2 regions of the Thioalkalivibrio sp. AKL6 genome follow, and region 1 is predicted to be linked to the other one. Evidence: predicted binding sites of a transcription regulator. Region 1 holds the regulator's gene; the other holds the start of a gene.
What was found. Region 1 encodes LexA, which represses DNA repair genes until DNA is damaged. Its sites were predicted from a motif close to TACTGTNNATATNNACAGTA; they were not measured.

Region 1 (15,693 bases):
GCACCAGCCGATGTTCGATCCGGAGACCGGGCTTGCGCTGGTGTTCAACGGCGCGATCTACAACTTCCGTGCGCTGCGCAGCGAACTGGAAGGACGCGGCCACCGCTTCTTCTCCACCGGCGACACCGAGGTCATCCTGCGCGGCTACGCCGAGTGGGGCGAGGGCATCGTCGCCCGACTGCATGGGATGTTCGCGTTCGCACTGTTCGATGGCAACGCCCAGCGTCTGTTGCTGGCGCGCGACCGCATGGGCATCAAGCCGCTGTACCTGGCCCGCGTCGGTGAGGGCATCCGCTTCGCCTCCAACACCCAGGCGCTGCTGGCGGCCGGCGACGTGGACACCGAGCTGGATGCGGAGGCCCTGCACATGCTGTTCTCGCTGCACGCGGTGGTGCCCGCGCCGCGCACCGTGCTGCGCGGCATCCGCAAGCTGGAGCCGGGGCACTACCTGAGCATCGACGCGCGGGGCCAGGAGCGGTTGCAGCGCTACTGGACGCTGCATGCACACCGCCCGTCCGAGCCGGTATCGGACGGCGAGTGGCAGGAACGCATCGAGCATTCGCTGCGCCAGGCGGTGCGCAAGCGGCTGGAGGTGGCCGATGTGCCCGTCGGCGTGCTGCTCTCCGGTGGGCTGGACTCGTCGCTGCTGGTGGCGCTGGCGATGGAGGAGGGTGCGCAGGATCTGCGGACCTTTACCGTCGGCTTCGAAGACCAGCCGGAGGAGAAGGGCTCCGAGTTCGAATACTCGGATCCGGTCGCCGAGCGTTATGCCACCGACCATCAGGCCACGCTGATCCCCAATGATCAGGTGCTGGCGCGCCTGCCGGAGGCCGTGGGTGCCATGGCCGAGCCGATGTTCGGCCAGGATGCGGTCGCGTTCTACCTGCTGTCCGAGCAGGTCTCGCAGCATGTGAAGGTCGTGCAGTCGGGGCAGGGCGCCGACGAGGTGTTCGGTGGCTACTTCTGGTATCCGCAGATGGCGGAGGATCGCCATGGCGACTGGGTGGAGCGCTTCCGGCGCCACTACTTCGACCGCGATCATCCGGAGATGGCCGAGATGCTGCGTCACCCGCCGGCGAACGACGTCACTGGTGACTGGCTGCGCGAGCAGTTCGCCGAACTGGAGACCGACCGCGCGGATTCCTTCATCGACGCCGTGCTGGCGCTGGACGTGACCACGCTGATCGTGGACGACCCGGTCAAGCGCGTGGACAACATGACCATGGCCTTCGGCCTGGAGGCGCGGGTGCCGTTCCTGGACCACGAGCTGGTCGAGACCGCCGCCGCGATGCCGCCGCATCTGAAGCTGGGCGATGGCGGCAAGGACGTGCTGCGCCGCATCGCTCGTGGCCGGCTACCGGACGCGGTGCTGGACCGGCCCAAGGGCTACTTCCCGGTGCCGGCACTGAAGTACGTGCGCGGCGATTTCCTCGAGTTCATGCGCGACATCCTCACCTCGCGCGCCTCGCGCGAGCGGGGCCTCTATCAGCCGGCCTACATCGACAAGCTGCTGGATGCGCCCGATCAGTACTTCACCCGCATCCAGGGCTCCAAGCTCTGGCACGCCGCCCTGCTGGAGTACTGGTTGCAGACCCACGTGGACCGGTAATCGCCGTATGGAACAGGTGCGGATCCGGCGCGTCTACGACCCGGTCGATCCCGGGGATGGGACGCGTGTGCTGATCGACCGCCTGTGGCCGCGCGGGGTGAAAAAGTCGGCGCTCCTGCTGGACGCCTGGGAAAAGTCGCTCGCTCCGTCCACCGACCTGCGACGCTGGTTCGGCCACGATGTGGAGCGCTGGCGCGAGTTCTGTCGCCGGTACCGGGCGGAACTGGGAGCGGCTCCCGAGGCCTGGGGCCGCTTGCTGGGGTATGCCCGTCGCGGCCGCCTGACGCTGCTGACGGCCACCCGGGACGTCGAGCACAGCCATGCGGCGGCCCTTGGCGCTCTCCTCGACGCCGAACGCGCCGAGGAGGAACCAACGGGCGAGCGCGCCTCGCCGGTATGCTTCGCGCCCGACGAGTCCGGGCCGGCCCCGGATTGATCGTGTCTCGTCAAACCTCCTTCAGGCGCGGCATCAGCATGGTGAGGTTGCAGGGCATGGTGCGGTCGTCGAGCTGGGCCTGGATGATGCGGTCCCAGGCGGTGCGGCAGGCGCCGGTGGAGCCGGGCAGGACGAAGAGGTAGGTGCCGTTGGCGACGCCGGACAGGGCGCGCGACTGCAGGCTGGAGGTGCCGATCTCATCGAAGGAGAGCATGCGGAACAGCTCGCCGAAGCCCTCGATGGTCTTGTCCAGAAGGACCGATACGGCCTCGGGGGTGCCGTCGCGGCCGGTAATGCCGGTGCCGCCGGTGGTCAGGACGGCGTCGATAGCGGGATCGGCGATCCAGCGCGAGAGTTCGGCGCGGATGGCATAGATGTCGTCCTTCACGATCTTGCGCTCGGCCAGCCGGTGACCGGCGCTTTCAAGGCGTTCCACCAGGGCGTCGCCGGAGCGATCCTCCGCGAGTTCGCGGCTGTCGGAGACGGTGAGCACGGCGATGTTCAGCGGTGTCTTGACGGGCGTGGTTTCCGGCGCGGAATCGGTCATGGCAACGTCCTGTTGGTGTATCGTGGCGTCCATCTTAATGAGTTGCTGGAGTTCCGGGAATGTCGGAGCGGGTACAGAAGGTCCTGGCGGCGCGCGGGCTGGGTTCGCGGCGCGAGATCGAGGGCTGGATCGAGCGCGGCGAGGTGCAGGTGAACAACCGCACCGTGAAGCTGGGCGACCAGGTCGACGAGCACGACGTGATCCGCGTGCGCGGGCGCATCGTGCGGCGCCCGGAGCATCCGCATCGGTGGATCGTGTATCACAAGCCGGTGGGCGAGATCTGCAGCCGCTCGGACCCCGAGGGGCGGCGGCCGGTGTTTGCCAGCCTGCCGCGGTTGAAGGGGCAGCGCTGGGTGGCCGTGGGCCGGCTGGATCTGAATACCTCGGGCCTGTTGCTGTTCACCACCGATGGCGAACTGGCCAACCGGCTGATGCATCCGAGCATGGCCCTGGAACGCGAGTACGCGGTGCGCGTGCTGGGCGAGGTGCCGCCGGCGACCCAGGACATGCTGCGCGAAGGCGTGGAACTGGAGGATGGCGCGGCCCGTTTCGACAGTCTGGAGGAGCAGGGTGGGGAAGGCGCCAATCACTGGTTTCATGTGGTGGTCAGCGAAGGCCGCAACCGGCTGGTGCGCCGCCTGTGGGATGCGGTCGGGGTCACGGTCAGCCGCCTGATCCGGGTGCGCTACGGGCCGGTGGTCCTCGGGCACGGGCTGAAGACCGGTGCGGTGCGGGATCTGGAGACCCGCGAGGTGGCCGGGTTGTACGAGGCGGCGGACCTGCCCGTGCCGGACTCCGTGCGCACGCGCGGTCGCGGCGGCCCGCGACGCGATCCGCGCGGCAAACCGCGGGATCAACGCCCCGGCAAGGCGGCGCCGGCGGGCAAGGCCCGCACCAGCCGGGCGGCGCGCGAGGACGGCTGGAGTTCGTCGCCGCCGAAGAAGCCGGGCAAGTCTTCGTCCCCCGCGGGGCGCGGCGGCTCCCGGGGCGCGAAGCCTGCGGGAGGTCGACCCGGCGGCCGCTCGGGCGGCGGTGGCAAACCGGGCGGTAGCCGTCAGCGGTAGCGCCTGTGCGGATCCCCGAGCTTCTGGATGCCCTGCGCGCGGAGTACGGTGACCTGCAGTGGTGGCCGGCGGAGACGGCGTTCGAGGTGATGGTCGGCGCGGTGCTGACGCAGAACACCAGCTGGACCAACGTCGAGAAGGCGCTGGCCAACTTGCGCGGTATCGACGCGCTGTCGCCGGAGGGCTTGATGGCCCTGAGCCGGGAAGAGTTGGCCGCACACATTCGTCCCAGTGGCTATTTCAACGTGAAGGCGGATCGCTTGCGCCACCTGCTGGCCTTCCTGGAGGCATCCGGCGGGATCGAGGGGCTGGCCGCGCTGGACACCGACGCGCTGCGCGCGGCGCTGCTGGGGGTCAAGGGTGTCGGACCGGAGACCGCCGACGATATCGTGCTGTACGCCTTCGGGCGCCCGGTGTTCGTGGTGGATGCCTATACCCGCCGGTTGTTCGAGCGTCTGGACCTGCCGCAGGCACGGGCTCCGTACGATGCGCTGCGCGAGCACGTCGAGGTGGCACTGGGGCCGGATGTGGCGGCGCTGAACGACCTGCATGCGCTGATCGTGGAACATGGCAAGGAGCGTTGCCGGCCGCGGCCGCGCTGTGATGCCTGTCCGGTGCGGCGGCACTGCACCCACGCCGAGGCCTGAAACCCACCGCCCGGCCGGTTGACGCCCGCGGCGGGGCGCCGGAACCTGAGAGGCATGTCCGACTGACCAGGGAGGTCCCATGCGTTACCTGTACACCCTGTTGATTATCGTGTTCGTCGCGGTGGTTGCGATCTTTGCGATCCAGAACCTGCGTCTCGTAACGCTCAACTTCCTCACCCTGTACGTAACCCTGCCACTGGCGCTGCTGATTGTCGGAATCTACCTGCTGGGCCTGGTCTCCGGGGGTGCCCTGGTCGCGTTGCTGAAGCGCTGGATACGCGGCGCCAGTCGTTGAGCCGCGTGGTGTCCTTCGGGGCGGCATCCCTCGATGGCTGACATGATCCGCCGCCATCCGCTGGCGGTGATCGTGGTGGCGCAGCTGTTCGGGACGTCACTGTGGTTTTCGGTCAACGGGGTTGGGCTGTCGCTGCAGCAGGCACTGGGGTGGTCGCCCGCCGAGATCGGCTGGCTGACGATGGCCACCCAGCTCGGTTTCATCACCGGGACCCTGGCGGTCGCCGCCACGGGGCTGGCGGATCGCTTTCGCGCCAGTCGTGTGTTCGCCATTTCGGCGCTTTTCGGGGCCGGGCTCAACGCCGTCTTCATCCTGCTCGCCGGCGTCTGGGAGCTGGCCCTGCTGACGCGCTTTCTGGTCGGGCTGGCACTGGCCGGGGTCTATCCGCTGGGCATGAAGCTGGTGATCGGCTGGACCCCGCAGTACAAGGGCTGGGCGCTGTCCTGGCTGCTCGGAATGCTGACCCTGGGGACCGCGCTCCCGCATCTGCTGCGTGGCGCCACGCTCGATTTCCCGTGGGCGGTGCCCGTGCTTCTGGCCTCGGGCCTGGCCCTGCTGGCCGCGCTGATGATCCTGCGTCTGGGGGATGGCCCGCATCTGCCGCCACCGGGGCGCACGCCGGGGCTCGGGAAGGGCTTCTATGCCCTGGCACGGCGGGATTTTCGCGCCGTGGCCGGGGGCTACTTCGGGCACTGCTGGGAACTGTATGCGTTCTGGACGCTGGTGCCTCTGCTGGTCGCCCGTGAGCTTGCACGGATGGAGGCCGATGCGGTCCTGATTCCGTGGCTGGCCTTTGGCGTGATCGCGCTGGGGCTGGCGGGCTGTGTCTGGGGTGGGCGCCTGAGTCGGGGCCTGGGAAGCCTGCGTGTGGCGCGGGTGGCACTGGCAACCTCGGGCCTGGCCTGTCTGCTGTACCCGCTGCTTGCGGGGCAGTCGCCCTGGTTGCTGTTCGGCCTCCTGGCGCTGTGGGGGCTCACGGTGATCGCGGACTCGCCCCAGTTCTCCGCGCTGGCCGCGGACAGCGCGCCGGAGGATGCCGTGGGTTCCGCGTTGAGCGTGATGAATGCGATCGGCTTTGCGCTGACCTTGCCGGGCATCTGGCTGACCGGCTGGTTATGGGCGGATGGCGGGGTTTGGGTCCTGTGGCTGTTGCTGCCCGGCCCGTTGCTGGGGCTTTGGGCGCTGGCGCGCCTGTCGGCGCCGCATCGCGCCCGGGAAGCCGTGGATTGACTCGAGTGCCGGGCTGCGGCGGCCGCGCAGCCATGCGGGGCGCTCAGTTGCTGTGGGGTGCCGGGTCGGGTGCCGTTAGCAGGGTCTGGGCGCGTTCAAGCAACTCGGCGGCGGCATCGGGCTGTTCGCGCAGGGCGCGGCTCCAGTGCGGGAACAGGTTCTGTTCCTCGCGGCCTTCGTGCTTGGCCAGCGCGCCGGAGATCAGGGCGAAGAACGGGGCCACGGCCCAGGCCTCGTCCACGCCTTCGCTGAATTCGTGTTCCAGCATCGCGGTCTGTTCCAGGATCTCGTCGTGCTCGCGCAGCATGATCGAGGTGGGATCCTGGCCGTTCGGGCTGCGGGGCAGGTCCAGCAGGGGGACGATCAGGTCGTTTTCCACCTCCACGTGGCGCCGCAGGCCGTCGACATAGGCGTGGAAATCCGGCGCTGCGCCTTCGAGGTCGCCGGCGTTGACCTTGTGCAGGGCGCTGGCGAACAGGCGGTCGATGCGCAGGTGATCGCGTTCCAGCAGGTCGACCAGGTCCACCGGGGCGACGTCCTCGCGGCGTTGTACCGCGAGCTTCCACAAGGGCGGGCCGTCTTCGAGCACCCGCCAGTGGATGGCCTGACGCAGCTGCAGGCTGACCGCGTCCATCAGCATCTTCGGTTCCTGATCCAGCCAGACCTCGAAGACCTGACCGCTGCGCAGTTCGCGCAGGGTGTAGTACGCGCGGGTGTGGGCATGCTCGGCCAGGCCGCGGAGGTCGAGTACGAAATCAGCCACGGTCTGCGCCCGTGATGCCCCGGCGTGCGGCCATGGCGGCACCGATGGCGCGGCGGTCTTCCGGGCCTAGCAGGTGCTCGGCAAAGGGGAGTACGGCGCGCTCTTCCAGATCGAGGTGGATGCGGTATTGGCGTATCCAGGCGTCGGCCCCGTCGAGGTCCGCCGGCTGGCCCGCGGCGATGCGTTGCAGGGCCGGCTCCAGTCGATCCCAGCCGGCCTCGATCTCGTCATGTTCGGCGGTCAGGCGGTCCAGCCATTCGCACAATTGCGGATGACTCTCGGGGTGGCCACAGTGCTGGCGCAGCACGGGGAACAGGTCCTGGTCCTCGTCCGCGTGGTGGTTGGGCGCTGCCTCGTGAAAGTAGTTCAGGACCCGTTGCGCGGCGCCTCGGGCCTCTTCGTCGGCGCCTTTGTCGGCCAAATGGGCGGGCAGGCGCTCGAGGATGTCCAGAGAGTTGAGGATTCGGCGATGGCACGCCCGCAGCAACTCGATGGGCTGCTGGAATCCGGGAACACTTTCGTGGAGTTGCGCGTGCATGGGGTATCGGACCTTCGCAGAGTGGTCAACAAGCAGGCGACTTTCGCCGAAGCGCTCGCGCCCCGTCTTGATCTCGATCAATGTAAATTGAATATAGCTTAAAGTATGCTGTGCGAAACCTGGCCTGGAGCTTTTGATGCACCCTCGGAACCGGATGTTCATCCTCGCGGCCCTCGCCTATGCCCTGCTGGGCGGGCTGCTCGGCATCCTCTGGCTGGCCCATCCCGGCCTGATCCCCGGCAATGTGCCGCGCATCCATGGCCACCTGATGCTGCTGGGGTTCGTGACCATGATGATCTATGGCGTGGGTCTGCATGTGTTGCCGCGCTTTTCCGGACGTTCGCTGTTCTCCGAGCGCCTGGGCCATGTGCAGTTCCTGCTGGCCAATCTCGGGCTCCTGGTGATGATCGCGGGCTGGCTGGTCTTTCATAACCCGACCGTCGCGGTCGGCGGGGCGATGGCCTGGGGGGCGATGATCCTGTTCGCACTGAACATTGCACTCACCGTGCGTCACTACGGTCCGAAGGGGGCGTAATGAGTCATACGGAATACAACGGCTGCGAGTTGCCGGACGACCTGTTCTATGACCTGGACTATGTCTGGGTCCGTCCGGAGGACGACGGCACCTTTACCCTCGGGATTACCGATCCCGCCCAGACCATGGCGGGGCGGGTGCAGTACTTCCGCTTTCGCAAGCCGGGTTCGCACCGCGCCGCGGGCAAGCCGGTGGCGCGGCTGGAGTCCGGCAAGTGGGCGGGGGGCATCCCTACGCCGTTCGACGGCACCATTGAGCGCATCAATCCGGCCGTGGAGGCCGATCCGGGGCTGGTGAACGTGGCCCCCTATACCGATGCCTGGGTCGTGGTGATGCGCCCGGACGATCCGGAAGCGGCGCTGGAGCGGCTACATACCGGGGCCGAGGCGATTGCCGGTCTGAAACAATGGGTCGATCGCTACGACATCCACTGCATGCGCTGCGCGGACTGAGGGCGGGATCATGAAAGTGGAACTGCTGGTGTCCGAATGGTGCGCCTCCTGCCACGATGCCGAGCGCATCTGGCGCGAGGTGGCGGAAAACAAACAGATCGACTTCGCGGTGGTCGACATGGGCCAGCCCGAAGGGCGCGAACTGGCGACCCGGCTGCGCATCCGGTCGATCCCGGCCGTGGTGGTGGATGGCGAGCTCAAGCACATCGGGCTGCTGGATCGCACCGCCGCGTCCGCACTGGTGGCGGAGGCCCCGGAACGCACACAGAAGGCCGCGCGCCATGTCGGGCTGGGGTTGTCGGCCTCCAGCCGGGCCTCGGTGCTGGGCGCGATGATCTGGCTGCTGATTGCGGGTGCCGCGTTGCCACTGGGCGGGTTCTTCCTCGAGGGTGCGGCGCGTCCGGCCGCGCTGCATGGCTTTACCCTGGGTTTTCTTCTGTTGCTGATCATGGGGCTTGGCGAGCACATGCTGCCGCGCTTTACCGGCCACCCGATCGCCAGTGGCTGGCTGTGGGCCTGGACGCCGCAGATCCTGGTGCATCTGGCCGTGCTGGGCATGGGGCTCGGCTGGATCCTGGGCATTGCGATGTTAACGGCGGTGGGTGCGGTGGCGGCGCTGGTCGGGTTGGTCCTGTTCACCCTTCGGGTGGTCCCACTGCTAGTACGTCCGTCGTTGTGACCCGGGCGCGCGCTAAACTTGCGGTTCACGCAGCCAACGGAGTCCTCCTGTGAGTCTTTTCGAGAAGCGTATTCGCGAGCTGGAACAAAGCCTGCCGCATCTGGAACCAGGGGAGGTGGCGCGCTGGCTCGAGCAAGAGAAACCGTTTCTGCTGGTGGATGTGCGCCAGCCCGAGGAGGCGGCCGCGGGGACGATCGAGGGTGCGATCAACATCCCGCGGCCCAAGCTAGAGGCCGGTATCGAGTCTCATATGGCGGATGCGGACCAGCCCGTCGTGGTGTTCTGTGGCGGTCGCGGCCGGTCCCAGCTCGTGGCCGACAGCCTGCGCACGATGGGTATCAATGCGCATGTGCTGCGCGGGGGCTACGCGGCGTGGCGGGAGACCTGGCCTCGGTGAGGGCGCAAGGCAAAGGCTAGGGAGACGCTGATTAATTCGCACGTCCGCGTTGGTGCCCCATTTTTTCCGAGACAAGGTGCGGTGCGCAGCGCCGTAGTCACTCTACGGTCAAACGCCGCAACGCAGGATCGGGGAAAATGGGGCGCCAACCCCTTGAGGGCTCGGTCGCCCGTTGTTGACGAAAATGGGCCCGTTGACCGCGTTGCGGCTTGCTTATGTAGCTCGGCTACACTTCGCTCACCGCGCCTTGTCAGCGAGCAAAATCGATCGAGCGCGGACGTGCGAATTAATCAGCGTCTCCCTGTGTGCGGCTCCCGCTTACGAGGACTGTGATGGGCGCTATGGCTTTTTTGCCGGGTCTTGGCTAGTCTCCCGAGTAAGTTTCCCGGTTTGCGGAAATTCCCTGAATATTATTTGCCTGGCGCGTCTCCCCGGAGGCGCGTTCTGCATTCTGGAGTAAGAAAGTGAACAAGCCGAAGATCATTGTCTCCACCACGGACATGGAGCGCCTGGACAAGCTGCTGGAGTCGCTTCCGGATGGCAGTTTTCCCGGCAAGGCCGATCTCGAGTCCGAACTGGATCGCGCGGATGTCGTGGATTCGCACGAGGTTCCGGGTTCGGTGGTGACGATGAACTCGAAGGTCCGGTTCCGGGTGATCGAGTCCGGTGACGAGTTCTCGATGACACTGGTGTACCCACGTGATGTGGACGAGAGTGGCGGCACGCTGTCGATCCTGGCGCCGGTGGGCAGTGCGCTGCTGGGCCTGTCCGAGGGCGACGAGATCGAGTGGCCGCGCCCGGGCGGGGGGCAGATGCACGTGCGCATCGAGGAGGTCGAGTACCAGCCGGAGCGCGCGGGCGAATACCACCGCTGACGCGGCGTCCCCCCCTCAGCCCCAGTAACCCTGGCGATACCACTGGCCGCTGCGCAGGCAGCGGTACAGCCAGAGCCGGCGGCCCTGACGGTCGCGGCTGCAAGCGTAGTCGCGGCGCGCGTCCTGGCCGTGATCCCACCAGCCGTCTTCCAGTCGTCCCAGCCATTGGGGCTGGTCGGGGGGCGCGGCGGGCTCGGGGCCCTGTAGCCAGAGGGCCGTTCCGCAGGCCCGTTGGCCCGGGGTTGGAGCGGTGGGGGCCGGGGTGGTGGCGAGATCGTGTCGCGGCCGCTGGGCATCCTCCGGTCTCGGTGTGCGGCGGTTGATCAGACGGGCGACGGCCTGCTCGCCCAGCCGGGCGCGCAGGCGAGCCAGCACGGCGGGTAGCTGATCGGCCGGTGGTCTGCTCGCCGGGTCTGCGGCGAGCAGACTGTCGCCCCGCGCCGGTGGGTCCAGCAAGCGGGGTGCCTGCAGGCGCAGGCCGATCACCGCCTCCGGCAGGGTCTCGCGATCCAGTCGGGTCTGCCACAGGGGCAGCCACTCGTCGGTGCGAATGCCCGGCTGCCCGCGCTCCAGTGAGATGCGGGTACACGCCTCGCGGTGGGCCAGTTCCAGTGTCATCCCCTGCAGGCTGCGGTTCAGGCCGCGCAACTGCGCCTCGGCCTGGCGCAGCAGCCGCTTGAGCGGGAAGGCCAGGGTCGCCGTGGCGTGGATCTCGTGCTCCAGGCGCAGGGACAGATCCAGCACCGGGGGTGGCGCAAAGCGGGGCAGGGTCTCCGCGCGCCGCGCCAGCAGTCGGTCCAGCAGGTCCAGCAACTCCGGTCCGTGGCGTCGGGCCAGTTCGGGGCGCGACAGGCGCAGCAGATCGCCCAATTGGCGCAGGCCCACGGCGCGCAGGCCTTCGCGGGTCGCGGTGGCCAGTGGCAGGGCCTCCAGCGGAACCGGGGACAGGATGCGGCGCAGGGCCTCGGGGTCTTCCGCGATCGCGGGGTTGCGCAGGCGGGCCAGCAGGCGCGCGGCGGCGGGGCTGCGGGCCAGGCCGATACGGGGATGGAAGCCTAGTTCGGTCAGGGTGTCCCGCGCCTGGTGGCGCAGGGCCTCGAGGCCGCCGAACAGGCGGCGGCTGCGCCCGACCTCCACCAGGATGCGCTGTGCCTCCGGCTCCGGATGCACGTGGTCGGAGAACCGCAGCAGTACGCCGGCCAGCATCTCCAGTTGGGCCTGCAGGGTGTCCGGGGCATGCTCGACCAGTTCCGGGGTATCCAGCACCGCCAGGGCATCCCCCAGCGCCATGCCGGGCCGGGCGCCCGCGCGGCGGGCGGCGCGGTTGGCGGTGTGCACCCGGGGGGCAGGGTCGGATTCCACCACCAGCAGGGGGCGCTGAAGCCGCCCGGCGTCCGGCTCCGTCCGGGCCAGCGCGTCCAGCGCAAGGTGCGGCAGGTCGATTGCCATCCAGTGTTCCTGCCGCGGCCGTGCGGCGCGGTTGGCGGTATGTGTCTCCGGTGGCCGGGGTGCGGTGGCGGGCAGGGCTGCGGCCGGAAGCAGGCTCAGTTGTTGTCGGACCGGCTCCGGGTGTGTGGCCGCACGCGAGGGACGGGCAGGCTGGCCCATCTCAGGCCTCCGGTGGTTCGGGAACCTGCAGGGGGTGGCCGGAGCGGGCCCAGTGGCCGGCCCCCTTCAGGCAGTGCAGTTCCAGGCCGGAGGCCGCGGGCTGCCAGCGCAGGCGCTGGTGGGCCGGCGAAGGCTGTGCCGCGGCGTTTGGTGGCCGGTACAGGATCGCGCAGGCCCGGCTCTCGCTGGCAGCCAGACGCAACCGGCGCAGCAGGGCCGTCTCCACGGGGCCGCGCAGCCAGGCGAGCAGGACGCCGAACGCCGGGTCGCGCAGGCACTGCTCACCGGCCCACAGGGTGTCGCGATCATGCTCGGTATGGATCAGGAGGACTCGCTCCGGCGGGATGCCGAGTGTCTGCCAGCCGGGTAGCCAGGGCGTGGCCGGCGGTGCGATCAGCGCGATCCAGTAGCCGTCGCGGCCGCAGGCGGCGAGCATGGGGACCAGCAGCCGGGTCTCGCCACAGCCGAACGGGGCGCCCAGCAGTTCGATCAACTGGCCGCGTGGCCAGCCGCCGCCCAGGGCCCGGTCCAGCTCGGCATGGCCGCTGGGCCAGACCGGGGCATCCGTGGCCGGAGCCGCACTGCGGCCGCGCCAGAGCGCCGGGTGGTCGAGCAGGGTATCCAGCGCGCTCATGGCTTAGGGAAACACTGATTCATGTACACGCTCGCGCTCGAGTCGCTTTTGCGTGCGAACAAGGCGCGGTGACTGCCGTGCAGTCATTCTGCACAAGGGAGCCGCAACGCCGTGCGCGCGCCCGTTTTCGTCAACAACGGGCGGCCGAGCCCCGTCGTTCAATCGCTTGTGGGGTTGGTGCCCCAGGTTTCCCGATCCTGCGTTGCGCCCCGAATCCATCAAAAACGGGCGGGTAGAACCACTACCCGCTGCACGACGCGCCTGGTCTCGGAAAACCTGGGGTGCCAACGCGAGTGTGTACATGAGTCAGTGTTTCCCTAGGCCTGCGGGTCGAGATCGCGCAGTACGCCCACGCCGATGCCCTCGATGGCCAGGTCCTGGCGCTCGAGGTCGATCTCGATGGGGGCGAAGTCGGGGTTCTCCGGGAGCAGGCGCACCTTCGGGCCGTCCTGCGCGAAGCGCTTGACGGTGACTTCGTCCTCGATGCGGGCGACCACGATCTGGCCGGGCCGGGCCTCCGGGGTCTGGCGCACGGCCAGCAGGTCGCCGTCGAGGATGCCGGCGTCGCGCATGCTCTCGCCGTGTACGCGCAGGAGATAGTCCGGGCGGGCGCGGAACAGGGCGTCGTCGACCCGATAGTGGCGCTCGATATGCTCGGTGGCAAGGATCGGCGAGCCGGCGGCGACGCGCCCGACCAGAGGGAGTTCGGCCGGTGCGCCACGGGCGGCGCCCGGCAGGCGTATGCCGCGGGAGGTGCCGCCCAGCAGTTCGATCGCGCCTTTCTTCTCCAGGGCTTTCAGATGGCACTCGGCCGCGTAGGGCGAGCGGAAGCCGAAGGCCCGGGCGATCTCGCTGCGGGTCGGTGCCGTGCCCTGGGTGGCGATGGTCTCGGCGATGTAGTCGAAGATGGCTTGCTGGCGTGCAGTGAGCGACACGGGGCACCCTCCAGTTACTGTCTATATATACAGTACAGGGGTGGTTCGCTGGAGGGCAAGGGCGACTGCACGATAGAGCGCACGGAGAAAGCCAAAGAAGGTTCATCGAAGCCGGTTTGTTCCACCACGAAGCGCACGAAGAAGGTCAAGGGCGGTTGCGCCACAGAGGGTTACGGAGAAAACCCAAGGAGGTGTCGAGACCCGGGCGTAGGATGCTGTTGAGCGAAGCGAAACGCATCGATCCGGGAACCTCGCCACCCTTGGGATGGCTACACGATGCGCTTCGCTTCGCTCATCACATCCTGCCGGCCGTTGCCTTTCTTCGTGCCTTCGTGGTCAACCCGTCCTGGGTTTGAGGTGGTGTTCAGGTGGGGGTGTAGTCCAGTGGCAGGGCAGTGCGGTCGACCACGCGGCGCAGCACGAAGCTGGAATGGACGCTGTCCACGCCCTCCAGGCGGGTGATGCGGCGCAGCAGGAATTCCTGGTAGGCATCCATGTCGGGGACGACCACCTGCAGCATGTAGTCGGCGGACTGGCCAGTGATCAGGTAGCAGTGCTGGACCTCGGGGTAGCTCGCCACGGTCTCCTCGAAGTGGGCGAAGCGCTCCGGGGTGTGGCGGTCCATGCCGATATGGATCAGGGCGGTCAGCTCCAACCCCAGGCTGCGCCGATCCAGCAGGGCCACGCGGCTCAACAGGACGCCGGCCTGTTCCAGGGCACGCACCCGACGCAGGCAGGGGGAGGGGCTGAGCCCCACGCGATCGGCCAGGGCCTGATTGGACAGGCTCGCATCCTCCTGCAGGATCTCGAGGATGCGGCGGTCATAGCGGTCGAGTCGGTGCGGTTCGGGTTTCATGGTTGAATCTTGCTCTATATTGGCTTTATTGCGCAAGGATAGTGCGCAACTATTGCGTTATTTGGGAAAAACGCAAGGTTATGCCGGGGACAATGCGTTAGGATAATGCACAGATAGAAATCCGGAGCGCGGCACCCGACCACACGGCGAGGCCGCGCCCCTTACAGGAGACGAACACGATGGCCTTCGATCACACCAAGTACGCCCCGTTCCCGCCGATCGACAAGTCCGATCGCCGCTGGCCGGCCCAGCGCACCACGGCCGCCCCGCGTTTCTGCGCGGTGGATCTGCGCGACGGCAACCAGGCGCTGGTGCACCCGATGAGCGTGGAACAGAAGATGCGCTTCTTCGAGGTGCTGGTGGAAATCGGTCTGACCGAGATCGAGATCGGCTTCCCGGCCGCCTCGCAGATCGACTACGACTTTACCCGCCGCCTGATCGATGAAGACCGCATCCCCGAGGGCGTGTACATCCAGGTGCTGACCCAGGCGCGCGAGGACCTGATCCAGAAGACCTTCGCGGCGCTGGAGGGCGCCCCGCGCGCGGTGGTGCACGTGTACAACTCCACCAACCCGGCGCAGCGCGAGCAGGTCTTCCGCATGGATCGCGACGGCGTGCGCGGCATTGCCGAGAACGGTGCACGCTGGGTGCGGGATTACGCGGCGAAGTACCCCCAGACCGACTGGATCTTCCAGTACTCGCCGGAGAGCTTCTCCACCACCGAGCTGGACCACGCGGTCGAGGTGGTCGATGCGGTGAATGCGATCTGGCGCCCGGACCAGGGCCAGAAGGTCGTGATCAACCTGCCGGCCACGGTCGAGTCCGCCACGCCGAACGTCTTTGCCGACCAGGTCGAGTGGTTCTGCGACCACGTGCAGTACCGCGAGCATTTCTGCGTGTCGCTGCATACGCACAACGACCGGGGCACCGGTGTGGCCGCGGCCGAGCTGGGGCTGCTGGCCGGGGCCGATCGCCTGGAGGGCACGCTGTTCGGCAATGGCGAGCGCACCGGCAACATGGATCTGGTCACCGTCGGCATGAACCTGTACTCGCAGGGCATTGACCCGACCATTGACCTGTCCGACATGGAGCGGCTGATGGACGTGTACAAGGAGTGCACCGACATGCCCATCAACCCGCGCCACCCGTGGGCGGGCGAGCTGGTCTACACCGCCTTCTCCGGCAGCCACCAGGACGCGATCCGCAAGGGCCTGGCGCATTACAAGGAGAAGGGCGGCCACTGGAACGTGCCCTACCTGCCGATCGACCCGAGCGATCTGGGCCGGCGTTACGAGGAGGTCGTGCGCATCAACAGCCAGTCCGGCAAGGGTGGGGTCACGCATGTGCTGGAGCGCGACTACGGCATCGAATTGCCGCGCTGGCTGGCGATCGAGTTCGCCCGCATCGTGCAGAAGGATGCCGAGACCTCGCAGATCGAGGTCTCCTCGAAGCGCATCCACGAGCTGTTCGAAAAGCATTACCTGACGCCGGTTACCGGCTGGGATCTGGTGCGTTACGAGATCGAGAAGGACGGTCCTGTGGTGCGGCTGGATGCGACTATGGGCCCGCCCGGGCGTGAATCCCGCCTGCGGG
Region 2 (15,693 bases), on a different contig from region 1:
TTGTCGCGGATTTCTTTCTGGTGAACCAGTTTGCGGCGACGTCCGAGGCTGCGCATCGTCCACTCTCAAGCGAGTTCGTCCTCGGACTGGCGGAGTGGCACGCACAACGACCCGGGGTCGAGGCGCTGCTGATCACCGATCCCTTCAACACCCTCTACGGCGGCATCAAGCAGCCCCTGTTCTCCCGGCTGGAGGCGCATGGCATCTCCGTGATCGAGACGGATCTGCGGGCCCTGCGCGATCCCAACCCCCTGTGGTCGGCCGCCTGGCGCATCTGTTGTCAGTGGTTCGGCAACAGTTCGCATGGTGGTTGGCTCCCGAACCCGGTGGGCGATACACCCGTCACCCTGCGCACGTACCTTGCGCTTCTAAACTTCAAGGCGAACCACCGCAAGACGCTGGTCACGGATGGGCCGGACGGCTGGACCGGACTGGTGACCTCGGGGAATCCGCATGACGCCAGCAGCCGGCACGACAACATCGCCGTGCGTTTCCGGGGCGCCGCGGCCATCGACCTGCTGCACACCGAGCGCGCGGTCGCAGAGTTCTCGAATGGAACCCGAACGGCCCTTCCGGATCGCGTGGAAGCGAACGGAGCCGTCGATTCGCCCGTCCGGATCCGAGTCCTGACCGAGTCACGGATCCGCGACGCCGCCCTGGAGATGATTGACGCCGCGGATCCCGGGGACCAGCTGGACCTGTGGATGTTTTACCTCTCGCACCGGGCCATCGTGAAGGCCCTTCTGGCCGCGCAGCAGCGCGGCGTCGACCTGCGGGTGCTTCTCGATCCGAACCGTGATGCATTCGGCCGGAAAAAGCAGGGACTACCCAACCGGCAAGTGGCGCTGGAACTGAACGCCGGGGGCGTCTCGGTGCGCTGGTGCAATACCCAGGGCGAGCAGTGCCACGCGAAGATGCTCCTGCATCGTCCTCGCGATGGAGATGCCACGCTGCTTGCGGGCTCCGCGAACTTCACCCGGCGCAACCTGGACAATTTCAACCTGGAGACCAACGTGCAGATTCAGGCCGAGGCCGGGACTCCGGTTATCGCCGATGCCGCCCAATTCTTCGATACCCGCTGGCACAACGAGCCGGACCGGGTTCACAGCCTCCCCTACCAGGAATATGCCGACGACTCCCGGCTGCGCTACTGGCGCTACCGGATGATGGAGGCAACCGGGCTGTCTTCTTTCTGATCCGCACCAGACACCGCTTACTGCGGTGCGGACCCGTTCCACACTCGGAAACACCACGCCGAGGGCGGTCGCCAACGAGTATGGCGGTTATTCGCGAACCAGCAGGCGCGGGCCACACCACGCTGGGCTGAACCCACCGAAGCGACCTCCCTCCACCGGGGACGCACCGCCCCCCGGGACGGACTCGCGGCCATGCCTCTGGCAGTGCCAGGCACTGGGCCGGGGAGCAAGAAAAGGCGATCGGGGCGGCGACGCGGCTCGCGCGACCGTTTCCATTTCGCCAGGCCTCGTTCTTACCGGAAGCGATCCGAAGCGTTCCGAAGTGCCTTTGCCATGTCATCCCAGGCGGACTCCATTCCTTCCCGCAACTCCTTCCACGAATCCTCGCTCGCCTCGCGCACCTGGCGTAGCCGTTCCTCGGCCTCGTCGCGCCGTTTACGCAGTTCCTGGATTTGCTCTTCGTACTTGGCGCGCAGATCCGCATCCGCCTGCTTGGCCTTCGCCTCCAGCTTTCCCAGGTCGTGGTTCCACTCGTCAATTTTTGCTTTCATCTTCTCGACGTATTGTTCGCGATCACTCATCTCGTCCGTATCCTTGTTCTTCGTGAATTGCATGGGTCCGCTGCGAACCAAGGATCCGCAGCATATAAAGCTGCGCCCTGAACACGCCCCAATACATCCGTTAGCGGAAGCATTGGTCCGGGACTAGGGCCTGCTGGCTCGAACTAAAGCCCTCTGCTGTATGTGCGGGGGAATCAGCCCAGTTTTTCGAGCAACACCCGACAAAATGCAGGCAAGTCATCCGGCGTGCGGCTACTGATCAGGTTGCCATCCTGCACGACTTCCTCGTCGAACCAGTCGGCCCCTGCGTTGACCATATCGTCACGGATCGAATGGAACGAGGTCACCCGCCGCCCGGCCAGTATGTTGGCCGATACGGCCATCCAGCCACCGTGACAGATCCAGGCCACCAGCCCGCCACGCGGGTGCACGGCGCACACCAGATCGACCATTGCCCGATGCCTCCGCATCTTGTCGGGTGCCATGCCGCCCGGGATGATCAGCGCATCAAGGTCGTTCGCATCGACCCCGACTGGGTGGTGATCGAATCGCGCGACCATGCCCGCAACGGCGAGATCCTCGTGGCCCTGATCAATGGCGAAGAAGCCACCCTCAAGCGTATCGAGCAGACCCCGAATGTCGTCCTGCTGCACGCGGAGACTCGGACCTATGCGCCCCACTTCGTCGCCCCGGACCGGCTCCGCATCCAGGGCGTACTGGTCGGGCAGATGCGCCGTTACCTCTGATCGAAGCAGCCCGTCAGCAGGCGAAGTCGAAAGGATGCTGCGGCGGCTCGGCCGGGTAGATCCAGGCGGGTTTGCCCTGGCTCCACTGCCAGGCCGCCAGACCCGCGGCACAAGCCGCCACCGAATGGTCGCTGGCCCGATCGAGATCGCGCACCCCACTGAGGCCCTTCCGCTCCAGCCAGGCCAGCAGCTCCCGTCGCGCCTCCGACGTGCGCTTCATGGCCTTCAAGGTCGCAATCGTGGCGCCTCTCAGGGCCATGGCCACCGTGGGGTGTACCTCCACCACCCGGGCGTCCGGGCGCTCGCTGCGGAGCATGCGGCTGACCGCCACGCCCCGCAGCGTCAGGTAGGCCATGCGCGGTGCGGAAGGTGCCATGACGGTTCCGGCCGGCAATCCGTGTTCGACCGCCACGCGTCGCAGGGACTGGTCGGATGTGCGGCTGCCTCCGATGGGCGAATACGACAAGGGCGCATCCAGCCCCACAATCGCGCCCGCGGGTACACGGTCGAGGATCGCCTGGTCGTTGGCCCCCGCCACCAGCTCCAACAGATCGAGCGCCCCACCCTGTTCACGGAACACGGCGACGGAGGTATGCGCGGCACTCCCGGGACCGGACAGGTCCACCCCGATGATCGTCTGCCCCATTCGATCTACCTCGGCCCGCTTCTGACGAAGGGCCACCATCGCATCGATCCTGGCCGGGTGCGATCAAAAACGGGATCGCGTGGTCCGAAAGTAACCTTCACAACCATCGTGAGCCGCGCCGCCTATGAATTCTCCGGATGTGGAACGCGACCGAACCGTCGATCCGAACGAGGTGGACCGCTATCGCGCCCTCGCCGACATGTGGTGGCAACCGGATGGCAGGCTCTGGCCACTGCACGTGCTGAACCGCCTGCGTAGCGACTATATACGCTATCAGCTCTGCCACTCGCTCGGACGGGAACCGGAAGCCGACCGCCCCCTGACCGGCCTGCGCATGCTGGACATCGGCTGCGGCGGCGGCCTGTTGAGCGAGGCCATGGCACGCCTCGGTGCGGACGTGCTGGGCGTCGACGTGGTGGACCGCAACATCGCCGCGGCACGGCATCACGCGGACGAGCAAGGGCTCGATATCCAGTACGAGGTCAACACGGCGGAGGCCCTCGCGGAGCGCGGGGAAGACTTCGATGTGATCCTCAACATGGAGGTAGTCGAACACGTCGCGGACCTGCCCGCGTTCATGGGGAGCGTCAATCGCATGCTCCGCCCCGGCGGCCACACCTTCGTGGCCACGATCAACCGCAATCCGGTCTCGTTCATGGTCGCCATTGTCGGGGCCGAGTACCTCTTCCGCATCCTGCCCCGGGGCACCCATCAGTGGAAGCGATTCGTCACGCCCCGGGAAACGCGGGACCTACTGGCACATGACGGCCTGGAGCCCGTGACGCAGACGGGGGTCAGGGTCAATCCGCTCAACCGCCGGATGTGGCTGTCACGATCCATGAGCGTCAACTACATGATCCTGGCGCGCAAGCCCATTGCCTGATCCGGCGCTCTCGCTCGCCGGACACGCCACCACGAGGCAGGAAGCACGCGACCCATGGGTGGCCAGCACGCTCCATTCCTCCACCACCAGATCCGCGGCCGCGAGCTGGGCGCGGAGATCCGCCTCGTAGGTCACGTGCCCGAAATCGATGGTCGTGATCCGCCGCAGCAGGGGCTTGAGGATCTCGACCCAGCGCACCGGGTGGCGCTGGATGGTCTGCGTGAACAGGAACCGGCCGCCTGGCGCGAGCAGCCCCTTGCAGTGGCGCAGGGCCTGTTCCGGATCGGGCAGCAGCATGAAGCTCGCGGAAAAGTACACCACGTCGTAGGGACCACCCGCGTGGTCGTACACGGATTCCCGAAACACCGCGGCGCCGTCGGCCAGGGTTGATTCCTGCAACCGGCGCCGCGCCCGCCGGACGTAGTCGCCATCGATATCGATCCCGGTCAGGTGCAACTGCTTGTGCCGCGCCCGCTCGGCATTGGCCACCAATGCCCCCGCCGTGCCGATGCCCACATCCAGCACTCGCGCGCCATCGGGCATCCGCTCCAGGGCCTCCGCATACCAGCGGGCGGTCAGTCGCAGGATCAGGAGATCGTAGATCGCACTTCGCATCAGGCTTCTCGCCAAGGACCGGTAGGGCAGCGCGGCAGGGACAAGGGCCGTACGAACCCTCGCCAGGCCCTGCGCGCATCATCGCACCCAAGCAGACAGTCTTCCACGAACCTCTCGCCTCCCGGCCCGACCCATAACTGGCATCTTCTTTGCATGTCGCTACAAGAGGGCGGAAACGTCATTTTTCCGTCGCCCGACGGAGGACCCGCCCCTCGATGACGAAAAGGCAAAGATTGCCAAGGAGGGTCACAAGATGATCAATCTGTTCCTTACCCGACGCCAACTGTTCCTCCTGGTGCTGGGCACCCCGCTGGCCACGGTCCTGCTGTTCATTCTGGGTGTCTTCTCGGGCGCCGCGATCGGGGCCCCCGGACCGCTTGGCGCCGAGCCCGAATCGCCGGCAACCGAGAACACGGGCTCGGCGCCGGAATCCGGACGCGCCCGCGCGTCTTGGCTGGATACCCCAGCACCCTTGTCGACCCGCGCCGGCGATGACACCGCATTGCCACTCTTCTCGCCGGCTCGCCATTCCGGCCGCATTGAGGGGAAAAGCCAGGAGCCGTCGCTGGCGGAGCCCACGCCGCAACGCCAGCATGAGCGGAGCGAAGACGCCTCCGCACCCGAGGAGCTGTATTCCATCCAGGCCGGCGTATTCACCGAACTGGAAAACGCCCGGAAGTTGAACCGGACCCTCAAGGCCCGCGGGCTTGCCAGCCGGCTGGAGGTCGTGGACGGACCCGAGCCGGCCTCCGAACGCTACCGGGTTCGCATCGGCCTGTTCGACTCGCGCGCAGCCGCGATGGCCGCCCTCGAGGCACAGGAAAGGGATACGCTCGCGGATGCCTTTATCGTCGCGCGGCCGTTGAACCACTCCTGAAACGCACCTCAGTCCGTGCGCGGCAAGCTGCGCAGGTAGCGTTCCTGGTCGGGGCTTTCGATCGCGCCGGGACGGGCCGACCGGACCTCCCGGATGGCCGCCTCCGGCGCAAGCCCACGTTCGATGAGGGTCAGGGCAGCAATGGTGCCCGCACGGCCCTGACCACCCCCGCAGTGGAACACCACGCGCTCGCCGGCCCGCAACCGCTGGTGGACCTGCGGCCCGACATCCTGCCAGCCCTCTTCCCAGGGCTGATCGGGAGCGGCCATGTCGCCGATCGGAAGATGCAGCCAGCGCATCCCCGCCGCCTGAACGCTCTTCCCGAGACCCGGGACACCCAGATCAGTTAGCTCGGACCCCTGATTCAGGGTCACGAGTACGTTCGCACCCCAGTCCCACAGCGCCGCCAGATCCGCCTCCACGTCCTGCGCCGCGCAACTCGTTCCATCCGGCCGCTTGCCGGGGCAGCGAGTCATGCCAATCGCCCCGCCCTCGGGCAGATGAATGACCCCGATGTCGAGCGAAGGGGTCTGGCCGGCCGTGGGGGATGTCATGGCGTGCTCCTGCCGTGGGGGTCGAAATGGTGCATCAAAGATAGGGACCAATCAGGTGCGTGATCCACCCCGCCAGGCGGCGCCGCAGCGGCCGGTTCTCCCAGTCCTCGATGGTCAGGCGCTCGGCATCGGCCTTGTCCACCTCGATCAGTTCGCGGATCTCGCGGGCGAAGCCTTCGTCCCAGATGTTCAGGTTGGCCTCGTCGTTCAGGCGAAACGACCGGTTGTGCAGATTCGCGGAGCCGATACTGGCCCAGCGGTCGTCGATCGCCATCAGCTTGGAGTGGTACATGCGCGGATGATACTCGTACAGTTCCACCCCGGATTCGAGCATCGGCCGCCAGCGATTAACCGATGCATGACGGAAGAAACCGAAGTTCATGCTGTCGCCCGGGACCAGCACGCGAATACGGACACCCCGGTCGGCCGCCTCCTCCAGCACCTCCAGGAACCGCGGATCGGGATAGAAATAGGCCGTGCCGATCGTGATGTGCTCTTCCGCCGCGGCAATGGCATGCAGAAACATCAGGCGCACCCGGTGACGCCCCTCGCGCGGGGCACTGTTAACCATCTGGGCGTCGCGATCCCCCATTTCGGACAGCTCGGGGAAATACGCCGCGCCGGTGGGCATCCGCCCCGTGGCGTCCAGCCAGGTCTCCAGGAACACCGCCTGCAGATTGCCGACCACCGGGCCCTGAATGCGAAAGTGGTTGTCGCGATAGCCATCGCGGTCGTCACCGTCAATCCAGGGATCCGCTACGTTGGCTCCCCCGATGAAACCGGTATGACCGTCCACCACCAATAGCTTGCGGTGCGTGCGGTGATTGAAGCGCGACAACTGGTACCAGGACGGCTCGCGCCAGCGCACTAGCTCCACCCCGGCCTCTTCCATGCGTTCGAACATCTCCGGGTCAGCATCGCGCGAACCAATGAAATCCAGCATGGCATGCACCCGAACCCCGCGTTCCGCCGCACGCGCCAGGACCTCGGAGAAGATCGCCGCCTGCTCGCCCCAGTACTCGTATACCTCGAAGGTGACCGAATGCTCGGCGTTTTCGATCGCCTCGATCTTGGCCGCGTAGATGGCCTCGCCGTCCTGTAACAGGTCAATGCGGTTGCCGCTCACGATCGGCTGCTGCAGGAGCAGGCCCATGTCCCGCCGGAACTGCTCCGACGAAGTCCCGTACTCCAGCGCCAGCGGCTCTTTCAGCCGGTCGGGTTTCGGCAACGCATTGAACAGCACCACATTCCCCAGCGCAAAGATCAGGGCAATCAGCACCACCGGGAGCAGGACGTAGCGCATGGGGTCTCCAGGCACGCAGCGAATACATGAGGATTTTGGCCCAGTGTACACAGCCGGTTACAAAAACCGGCGAAGGTTCGTCAGGTGGCCTGTTATCCCGGCACCGCGTTCAAGCGTAATGGGTTGGCGATCCCCCCGGTCATTGTGGGACGGATTCCATATACTGTATATATCGACAGTATATGGAATCCGCAGCCCATCCCCCCACTCGCAGGCATCCTGTCGCCCCCCCGGCCTATGCCGAACTGACGACGCTCAGCAACTTCTCGTTCCTGCGCGGGGCTTCGCACCCGGAGGAACTGGTCGAACGGGCGCAGGCGCTGGGCTACCGCGCGCTGGCGCTGACCGATATCGCCTCGCTGGCGGGTGTAGTACGAGCACACTCGGCAGCAAAGGAATGTGGGTTACACCTGATCCTGGGGGCGACCTTCCGGCTGGCCGATGGCCCCACCCTGACGCTTCTGGTGCGCAATCCCACGGGATACGCCGCCCTGTGTCGATTGATCACTCGGGCCCGCGGCGCGGCGGACAAGGGACACTACCACCTGACGCGCGCCGACCTGGATACCCTGCCCGCCGAGAGCCGCACCGGCTGGCACAGCCTGCTGCGGGTCGAGGCCGACAGCCCAGGGGCGTCGCTCGCCGAAGCGGCCCACTGGCTGTCCGGATGGGCCGCCCCAGGTCAGGGCCACCTGGCCGTGAGCCAGTTGCGTATCCCCGAAGATGCCACCCTGACGGCCCGCGCCCAGGCGCTGGGAACCGCCACTGGACTCCCGCTCGTCGCCTGCGGCGACGTGCACATGCACCGGCGCGGGCGGCGCGCCCTGCAGGACGTGCTTACTGCCCTGCGCCTGCGTTCGACGGTCGCGGAGGCGGCGCATGAACGCTTCCCCAATGGGGAACGCTGCCTGCGCCCACGGGCCGAGCTGGCCGCGCTGTATCCCGCCGCCTGGCTTGAGGCCAGTGTGGCCCTCGCGCGGGACTGCGACTTCTCTCTGGACGCGGTCACCTACCGCTACCCCACCGACCCGCTGCCGAAGACCATGACCCCATCCGCCTACCTGCGCGAGGAGACCCTCAAGGGCGCGCTCAAGCGTTGGCCCGATGGCATCCCGGCCCCGGTGCGCGAACAGATCGAACGCGAACTGGGCATCATCCGCGAGTTGGGCTACGAGCCGTACTTCCTGACCGTCTACGACATCGTGTGCTTTGCCCGAGGCCGCGGGATCCTGTGCCAGGGGCGCGGCTCGGCCGCCAACTCGGCTGTGTGCTACGCACTCGGCATCACCGCAGTGGACCCCTCGCGCTCCAGCATGCTGTTCGAGCGCTTCATCTCCGCCGAGCGCGGCGAGCCGCCGGACATCGACGTCGACTTCGAGCACGAACGCCGCGAGGAGGTGATCCAGTACATCTACCGGCGCTACGGCCGCGAGCGCGCCGCGCTGGCCTGCACGGTAATCCGCTACCGCCGCCGCAGCGCCCTGCGCGATGTCGGCCGGGCGCTGGGCATCTCGCGTGCACGGCTGGATGCGCTGACCGCCAACCTCGCCTGGTGGGACGACGGCATCCCCGCCGAGCGCCTGCGCGAGGTCGGGCTGGACCCGGGCGGCGCCCTGGCCCGGCAGTGGCAGACGCTGACCGCCGAGCTGCTCGGCTTCCCGCGCCACCTGTCGCAGCACACCGGCGGCTTCGTGATCGCCGACGGCCGACTGGACGAGCTGGTCCCCATCGAGAACGCGGCGATGCCGGAACGCTCCGTGATCCAGTGGGACAAGGACGACCTGGACGCGGTGGGCCTGCTGAAGATCGACGTGCTGGCGCTGGGTATGCTCTCCTGCGTGCGCCGTGCGCTGGAGCTGATGGCGCATCACCGGGGCCGCGACTGGGGCCTGGCCGACATCCCCGCCGAGGACCCGGCCGTCTATCGCATGCTGCAGAAGGCCGACACCCTTGGCGTGTTCCAGATCGAGTCGCGCGCGCAGATGAGCATGCTGCCGCGCCTGAAGCCCGCGAACTTCTACGACCTGGTGATCGAGATCGCCATCGTGCGCCCCGGCCCGATCCAGGGCGAGATGGTGCACCCGTATCTCAAGCGCCGCGCCCACCCGGAGCGGGTGCGCTATCCGAACGCAGAGGTAAAACGCGTGCTCGGACGCACGCTGGGCGTGCCGATCTTCCAGGAGCAGGTGATCGAGCTGGCGATGGTCGCGGCCGGTTTCTCCGCCGGCGAGGCGGACGGGCTGCGCCGCGCGATCGGCGCCTGGCGGCGCACCGGCCAGCTCGCGCGCTACCGCGAGCGCCTGATGGACGGCATGCGCGAACGCGGCTATCCGGAGAGATTCGCCGAGCAGCTGTACAAGCAGATCCTCGGCTTCGGCGAATACGGCTTCCCCGAGTCGCACTCGGCGAGCTTTGCGCTGATCACCTATGTCTCGTCCTGGCTCAAGTGCCACGAGCCCGCGATCTTCGCCTGCGCCCTGCTGAACAGCCAGCCGATGGGCTTCTACGCCCCGGCGCAGATCGTCGCCGACGCCCGCCGCCACGGCGTGGAGGTCCGCCCGGTGGATGTGCGCTGTAGTGACTGGGAGTGCACGGTGGAACCGCTGGCCGGGAGCGACGCGCTGGCCCTGCGCCTGGGCCTAAACCGCGTCGGCGGGCTGGCCCGCGACGTCGCCGGGCGCGTGGTCACCGCCCGCGTTGAGCGGCCATTCGCGGACGTGCCGGACCTGGTGGCTCGCGCCAGGCTCACCCGCGCCCAGGCCAATCGCCTCGCGCGCGCCGACGCCCTGAAGGGCCTGGCCGGTAACCGCCACCAGGCGCGCTGGGCGACCGAGGCGGTGGAGGAGCCTCTGCCGCTGTTCGCCGAGGGTCCGGGCGAGACCGTGCGCGAGGCCGACGTGACCCCGTTGCTGCCCCGCCCGGATGCGGTGGACGACCTGGTGCAGGACTACGCCACCCAGGGCCTGAGCCTGGGCCCGCACCCGCTGGCGCTAATGCGCCCATTCCTGGAACAGCACCGACTGTCCACCGCCGCCCGGCTACTCGAACAGCCCGGCTACAGCGGGGCCCGCTACGCCGGACTGGTGATCACCCGCCAGCGCCCCGGCTCGGCCAACGGCACGGTATTCCTCACCCTGGAGGACGAAACTGGCACGTTGAACCTGATCGTCTGGCCGGACCGGGTGGAGCACTTTCGCGCCGAGGTCCTGCACGGCCGCCTGCTGGAGGCCCACGGCGAGTGGCAGTACAGCGAAGGCGTCGGCCACCTGATCGTGCAGCACCTGATCGACCGCAGCACCTGGCTCGGCGAACTCGCCACCCACTCCCGCGACTTCGGCTGAACCGCAAAGCGGCCAGTTCAGGTACGTCCGGCGAGGTGGCCGATGCGCTGGCTGACCTTCTCCCAGGCTCCTTCCAAAGCGGCCAGCGGATCGCGGCGCCGGAGGGCGCGGCGGGAATGGATCCACTGCCCCGTGGGACCAGCCGGCTCGGTGTCGTGTGCAGCCTCGATAATCCGCGAGACCACGGCGAACTGGTTGTACTCCTCCAGCACCCGGCGCCGGGCCTCGAGGATGTGTGGCAGGCGCTGTTCATACTCGTTGTCGCGGATGGCGCGGCGAATGCGTTCCGCCGTCCCCTCCACGTCATCGATATCAACCGCGATGAAGCTTTCCGGCGGAAAATAGTCCGCCGCATTGGGCGCACCGTAGTAAAACGGGAGCGTCGCGCCGAGAAAGGCGTCCGCCAGCTTCTCGGTCCAGTGATGCGGCCCCACGTAGTTCTCCACCGCGAGGTGATAGCGGTACGCATCCAGGCATTCGGCCTTGTCATCCAGCGGCTGCACCCCCTTGCCGAAGATCTCCAGTTCTGGCAGCTCGGCCTTCAGCGCCCAGGTGAAGTCATAGCGCCGCCGGTGCAGAGTGTGGCGCTGGCGTTTCGCCGAACACATGGTGGCGATCTCGCGGGTCTTCTCCAACGGCGGGTTCGCCCGCATCTCGTTGTACGGCCGCTCGCCCTGACTGCCGAAACCGTAGTACCAGAGCATCCCCTGCTGGGAATGGATGCGCCGACGGTGCTTGAGGGCCCATTCCGGGTGCGAGGTCAGCACGCGACCAAACTGCCGGGTAAAACGCCGGCCATAGGACTTGATGGACGGCGGCTCCATGGTTACCAGCAGAGTGCGCTCGGCCCCGCAGGCCATTTGCTCGCTGTAGTGCCGATTACGCCCCGTGTTCGAGGGAAACTCGTCGTAGACCACCAGCCAGTCGTATTCCGTCGCCTGGGGATCGAAAATGAACTCGCAGTCTCCCCACCGCCCTTCACCGTCCGGCAGCTGGTGGCGCCAGATGCTCTCGCGCATGGTCGAGAGGAACTTGACCCGGATTGGACGCGACACGGGGTCCGTCACGGCCTCTCCCCGCCGCGTTCCAGGAATTCGGCATAAGCTCCCGCGAGGCCCTCTTCAAGTTCGATCCGGGCCTTCCATCCCAGCGCCGCGAGTCGCGAGACATCCAGCAGCTTGCGCGGCGTCCCGTCCGGCCGCGAGGTGTCAAAACGCAGTTCGCCGGCAAAGCCGACCACCCGGGCCACCAGCCGCGCCAGATCGGCGATCGCTAGATCCTCGCCGGTGCCGACGTTGATATGGCTCAGCATCGGTTGCGTGTGTTCTGCGTAGGTCACGTGATCGAGGTTCATCACGTGTACACAGGCCGCCGCCATGTCATCCACGTGGAGGAACTCCCGGCGCGGGGTGCCACTCCCCCAGACGGTCACATGCCCGGCTCCGGCCCGCTTCGCCTCGTGAAAGCGCCGGATCAGCCCGGGAATCACGTGGCTGTTCTCCGGGTGATAGTTGTCACCCGGGCCGTAGAGGTTGGTCGGCATCACCGAGCGGTAATCCGTGCCGTACTGCCGGTTGTAGCTCTCGCACAGCTTGATGCCGGCGATCTTGGCAATCGCGTAGGGCTCGTTGGTCGGCTCCAGCGGCCCGGTCAGCAGGGCCTCCTCGGGGATCGGCTGCGGCGCCTCGCGCGGATAGATGCAGCTGGACCCGAGAAAGAGCAGCCGCCGCACGCCCGCTCCGTGCGCGCCATGGATCACGTTCGTCTGGATCGCGAGGTTGTCGCGGATGAACTCGGCCGGATAGGTGTTGTTGGCATGGATGCCCCCGACCTTCGCCGCCGCGAGGTAGACCCGATCCGGGCGCTCCACGCGCATGAAGGCCTCGACCGCCGCCTGATCGGTCAGGTCCAGCTCCGCATGGCTGCGGGTCAGCAGTTCCACCCCCGGCCAGTCCTCGAGCTGGCGACACACCGCGCGGCCCACCATCCCGCGGTGTCCGGCGACGAAGACGCGTTGCAATTTACTCATGGCGACTCAGGGTCCGGTAGCCGTGGTCGCGCACCAACTCGTCCCGCTCGGCACTCCTGAGATCCTCGCGCACCATCTCGGCCACTAGTTCGTCAAAGCGAATACGCGGTTCCCAGCCCAGCTCGCGCTTGGCCTTGCTGGCATCCCCCAACAGGGTCTCGACCTCGGTGGGACGAAAATAGCGCGGGTCCACCGACACGATGCAGCGGCCCTTTTCGTCGAAGCCCTGCTCGTCCACGCCCTCGCCGCGCCATTCGATGCGCATGCCCAGCTCGCGCGCTGCGGCGTCGACGAAGTCGCGCACGCTGTGCTGTTCGCCGGTGGCGATCACGTAGTCGTCCGGGGTTTCCTGCTGCAACATCAGCCACTGCATCTCGACGTAGTCACGGGCATGTCCCCAGTCCCGTTTGGCATCCAGGTTGCCCAGATAGAGGCGTTCCTGCAGCCCCAGCTTGATGCGGGCCAAGGCGCGCGTAATCTTGCGGGTGACGAAGGTTTCGCCGCGCACCGGCGATTCGTGGTTGAACAGGATGCCGTTGCAGGCATACATCCCGTAGGCCTCGCGGTAATTCACCACGATCCAGTAGGCATACAGCTTGGCCACCGCATACGGGCTGCGCGGATAGAACGGGGTGGTCTCGTCCTGCGGGGTGGCCTGAACCTTGCCGTAGAGCTCCGAGGTGCTGGCCTGATAGAAGCGCGTGGTCTGCTCCATGCCAAGGATGCGGATCGCCTCCAGCACGCGGAGCGTGCCCAGGGCATCGGAGTTGGCGGTGTACTCCGGCTCCTCAAACGAGACCGCGACATGCGACTGCGCGGCGAGATTGTAGATCTCGTCCGGCTGCACCTGCTGAATGATGCGGATCAGGCAGGTCGAATCAGTCAAGTCGCCATGATGCAGGATGAACCGGCGATCACTCTCGTGCGGATCCTGATACAGGTGGTCGATACGATCGGTATTAAACAGAGAGGAGCGGCGCTTGATGCCGTGCACCTCGTAGCCCTTGTCCAGCAAAAACTCGGCCAGGTAGGCCCCGTCCTGCCCGGTAATCCCGGTGATCAATGCCACTTTGGCCATGCCAACTCCTGCTCGCAGGCCACGCCCCGTCCGCGCGCCGCCCAAAAGGGCGGATCATAGCATTCCCGGAACCACCCGATGCCCGGTCACGCGCGGCCGTACACGTCCTCCAGGCGGACAATGTCATCCTCGCCGAGGTAGCTTCCGGACTGCACCTCGATCAATTCCAGCGGGAGCGCGCCGGGGTTCTCCAGGCAGTGAACCTGGCCAATCGGGATGAAGGTCGATTCGTTCTCGGTGACCAGGTAATTCTGCTCGCCATTGGTCACCCGCGCGGTGCCGCTGACTACTACCCAATGTTCGGCTCGATGATGATGCATCTGCAGGGAAAGACGCGCACCGGGGTTCACGGTGATGCGCTTGACCTGATAGCGCGCCCCGGTATCGATGGATTCGTAGCACCCCCAGGGACGATAAACCGCCGTGTGATTGACGTGCTCGCTGCGGTTGTCCGCTTTCAGGCGCTCCACGATGAGTTTGACGTCCTGAACGCGGTCGCGGTCGGCAACCAGTACGGCGTCACGGGTGGCGACCACGGCCAGGTTGCGCAGGCCAATGCCGGCGACCAGCAGGCCGTCGGCATCCACCACGCAGCCCTCGCTATCTTCCAGCAGGCAGTCCCCGCGCAGGGTGTTGCCCTGCTCATCCATACCACGCACGCGCGCCAGAGCGGACCACGAGCCGATGTCGCTCCAACCGGCGGCCAGCGGTGTGACGGCGGCGTGCTCGGTGCGCTCCATCACGGCGTAATCCACCGAGATGTTCGGGGCCGCGGCGAAGGCCTCCGGGTCCACCCGCAGGAAGTCGAGGTCCTCGCGAGCGCCCTCCAGCGCGGCGCGACAAGCCTCGACGATGCCCGGTTCGAAACGCTGCAACTCCTGCATGTACAGCGAGGCGCGGAACACGAACATGCCGCTGTTCCAGAGGTAATCGCCACTGTCGACGTACTCGCGCGCGGTGGCGGCATCCGGCTTCTCGACGAAACGCGCCACTCGCGCCCCGGCCTCCCCCAGGGACTCACCCTGTTGGATGTAGCCATAACCGGTCTCCGCAGCAGTAGGTACGATCCCGAAGGTCACCAGGTGGCCCGCCTCCGCCAGCGTCATGGCTCGCGCCACGGCGGCCTGGAAGGCCTCGGGATCACCGATGTGGTGGTCCGCCGCCAAGATCAGCAACAACGGGTCGCGCCCTTCCACCTGCGCCTGCAATGCGGCCAGGGCGATTGCCGGGGCGGTATTGCGCCCCTCCGGCTCCAGCACGATGCGGGCATGCTCCACACCTGCCGCCCGCAACTGCTCGGCCGCCAGGAAGCGATGCTCGACGTTGGCCAGCACCAGGGGCGCCGACGCGCCCAGGCCGTACAGCCGCTGGGCCGTCTGCTGCAGCAACGTCTGCTCCCCGGTCAGGGGCAGGAACTGCTTGGGGTAGTGACTGCGCGATACCGGCCACAGCCGAGTCCCCGATCCGCCGGCCAGGATCACCGGCTGCAGTTCCGTCCGGCTTTGCGTATGTTCCATCGGCCTTACCCCCGTATCAGGCGTGAAATCTCGTCCACGCGGCGTTCCAGCAGGGCCGGATCGGCGCGGGTCTCCACATTCAACCGCAGCAGCGGCTCGGTATTGGAACTGCGCAGGTTGAAGCGCCAGTCCGCGAATTCCAGACTGACGCCATCCGTATGATCCAGCCCCACGGCTTCCGACGCGTAGGCCTGCATCACCCGATCGGTGGCGGCAGCGGCGTCCTCGACCTCGAAGTTCAGCTCGCCGCTGCAGGGGAAGCGCGCCATGCGCTCGGCCACCATCTCGCCCAGCGTTTGACCGCGCCGGCCCATGAGCTCGGCCACCCGCAACCAGGGCAACATCCCG

Region 2: a site for LexA is predicted at 7,542-7,561, ahead of D575_RS0110045 (error-prone DNA polymerase). Genes of this name have one in related genera too.

What each region holds. Positions count from the first base shown of each region.
Region 1 covers NZ_AQXS01000007.1:20,342-36,034, reverse strand. The annotation lists gene D575_RS0101745 (N-acetylglutaminylglutamine amidotransferase) at 1-1,609, shown strand, start outside; gene D575_RS0101740 (DUF488 domain-containing protein) at 1,617-2,045, shown strand; gene moaB (molybdenum cofactor biosynthesis protein B) at 2,056-2,592, opposite strand; gene rluB (23S rRNA pseudouridine(2605) synthase RluB) at 2,652-3,656, shown strand; gene D575_RS0101725 (endonuclease III domain-containing protein) at 3,662-4,303, shown strand; gene D575_RS0101720 (lipopolysaccharide assembly protein LapA domain-containing protein) at 4,383-4,598, shown strand; gene D575_RS0101715 (nitrate/nitrite transporter) at 4,641-5,828, shown strand; gene D575_RS0101710 (hemerythrin domain-containing protein) at 5,872-6,591, opposite strand; gene D575_RS0101705 (hemerythrin domain-containing protein) at 6,584-7,210, opposite strand; gene D575_RS0101700 (hypothetical protein) at 7,266-7,664, shown strand; gene D575_RS0101695 (glycine cleavage system protein H) at 7,664-8,116, shown strand; gene D575_RS0101690 (thioredoxin family protein) at 8,127-8,795, shown strand; gene D575_RS0101685 (rhodanese-like domain-containing protein) at 8,845-9,192, shown strand; gene rnk (nucleoside diphosphate kinase regulator) at 9,657-10,067, shown strand; gene D575_RS0101675 (DNA polymerase Y family protein) at 10,083-11,516, opposite strand; gene imuA (translesion DNA synthesis-associated protein ImuA) at 11,677-12,309, opposite strand; gene lexA (transcriptional repressor LexA) at 12,627-13,244, opposite strand; gene D575_RS0101660 (Lrp/AsnC family transcriptional regulator) at 13,609-14,100, opposite strand; gene D575_RS0101655 (2-isopropylmalate synthase) at 14,280-15,693, shown strand, end outside.
Region 2 covers NZ_AQXS01000010.1:434,402-450,094, forward strand. The annotation lists gene D575_RS0109995 (phospholipase D-like domain-containing protein) at 1-1,196, shown strand, start outside; gene D575_RS0110000 (hypothetical protein) at 1,490-1,810, opposite strand; gene D575_RS13650 (DJ-1/PfpI family protein) at 1,951-2,316, opposite strand; gene D575_RS0110010 (LexA family transcriptional regulator) at 2,215-2,502, shown strand; gene D575_RS0110015 (DUF429 domain-containing protein) at 2,516-3,187, opposite strand; gene ubiG (bifunctional 2-polyprenyl-6-hydroxyphenol methylase/3-demethylubiquinol 3-O-methyltransferase UbiG) at 3,273-4,031, shown strand; gene D575_RS0110025 (bifunctional 2-polyprenyl-6-hydroxyphenol methylase/3-demethylubiquinol 3-O-methyltransferase UbiG) at 3,978-4,646, opposite strand; gene D575_RS0110030 (SPOR domain-containing protein) at 4,900-5,523, shown strand; gene D575_RS0110035 (cyclin-dependent kinase inhibitor 3 family protein) at 5,532-6,077, opposite strand; gene D575_RS0110040 (phosphatidylserine/phosphatidylglycerophosphate/cardiolipin synthase family protein) at 6,112-7,380, opposite strand; gene D575_RS0110045 (error-prone DNA polymerase) at 7,563-10,721, shown strand; gene D575_RS0110050 (glycosyltransferase family 10 domain-containing protein) at 10,739-11,788, opposite strand; gene D575_RS0110055 (GDP-L-fucose synthase) at 11,785-12,750, opposite strand; gene gmd (GDP-mannose 4,6-dehydratase) at 12,743-13,828, opposite strand; gene D575_RS0110065 (mannose-1-phosphate guanylyltransferase/mannose-6-phosphate isomerase) at 13,915-15,345, opposite strand; gene D575_RS0110070 (phosphomannomutase/phosphoglucomutase) at 15,351-15,693, opposite strand, start outside.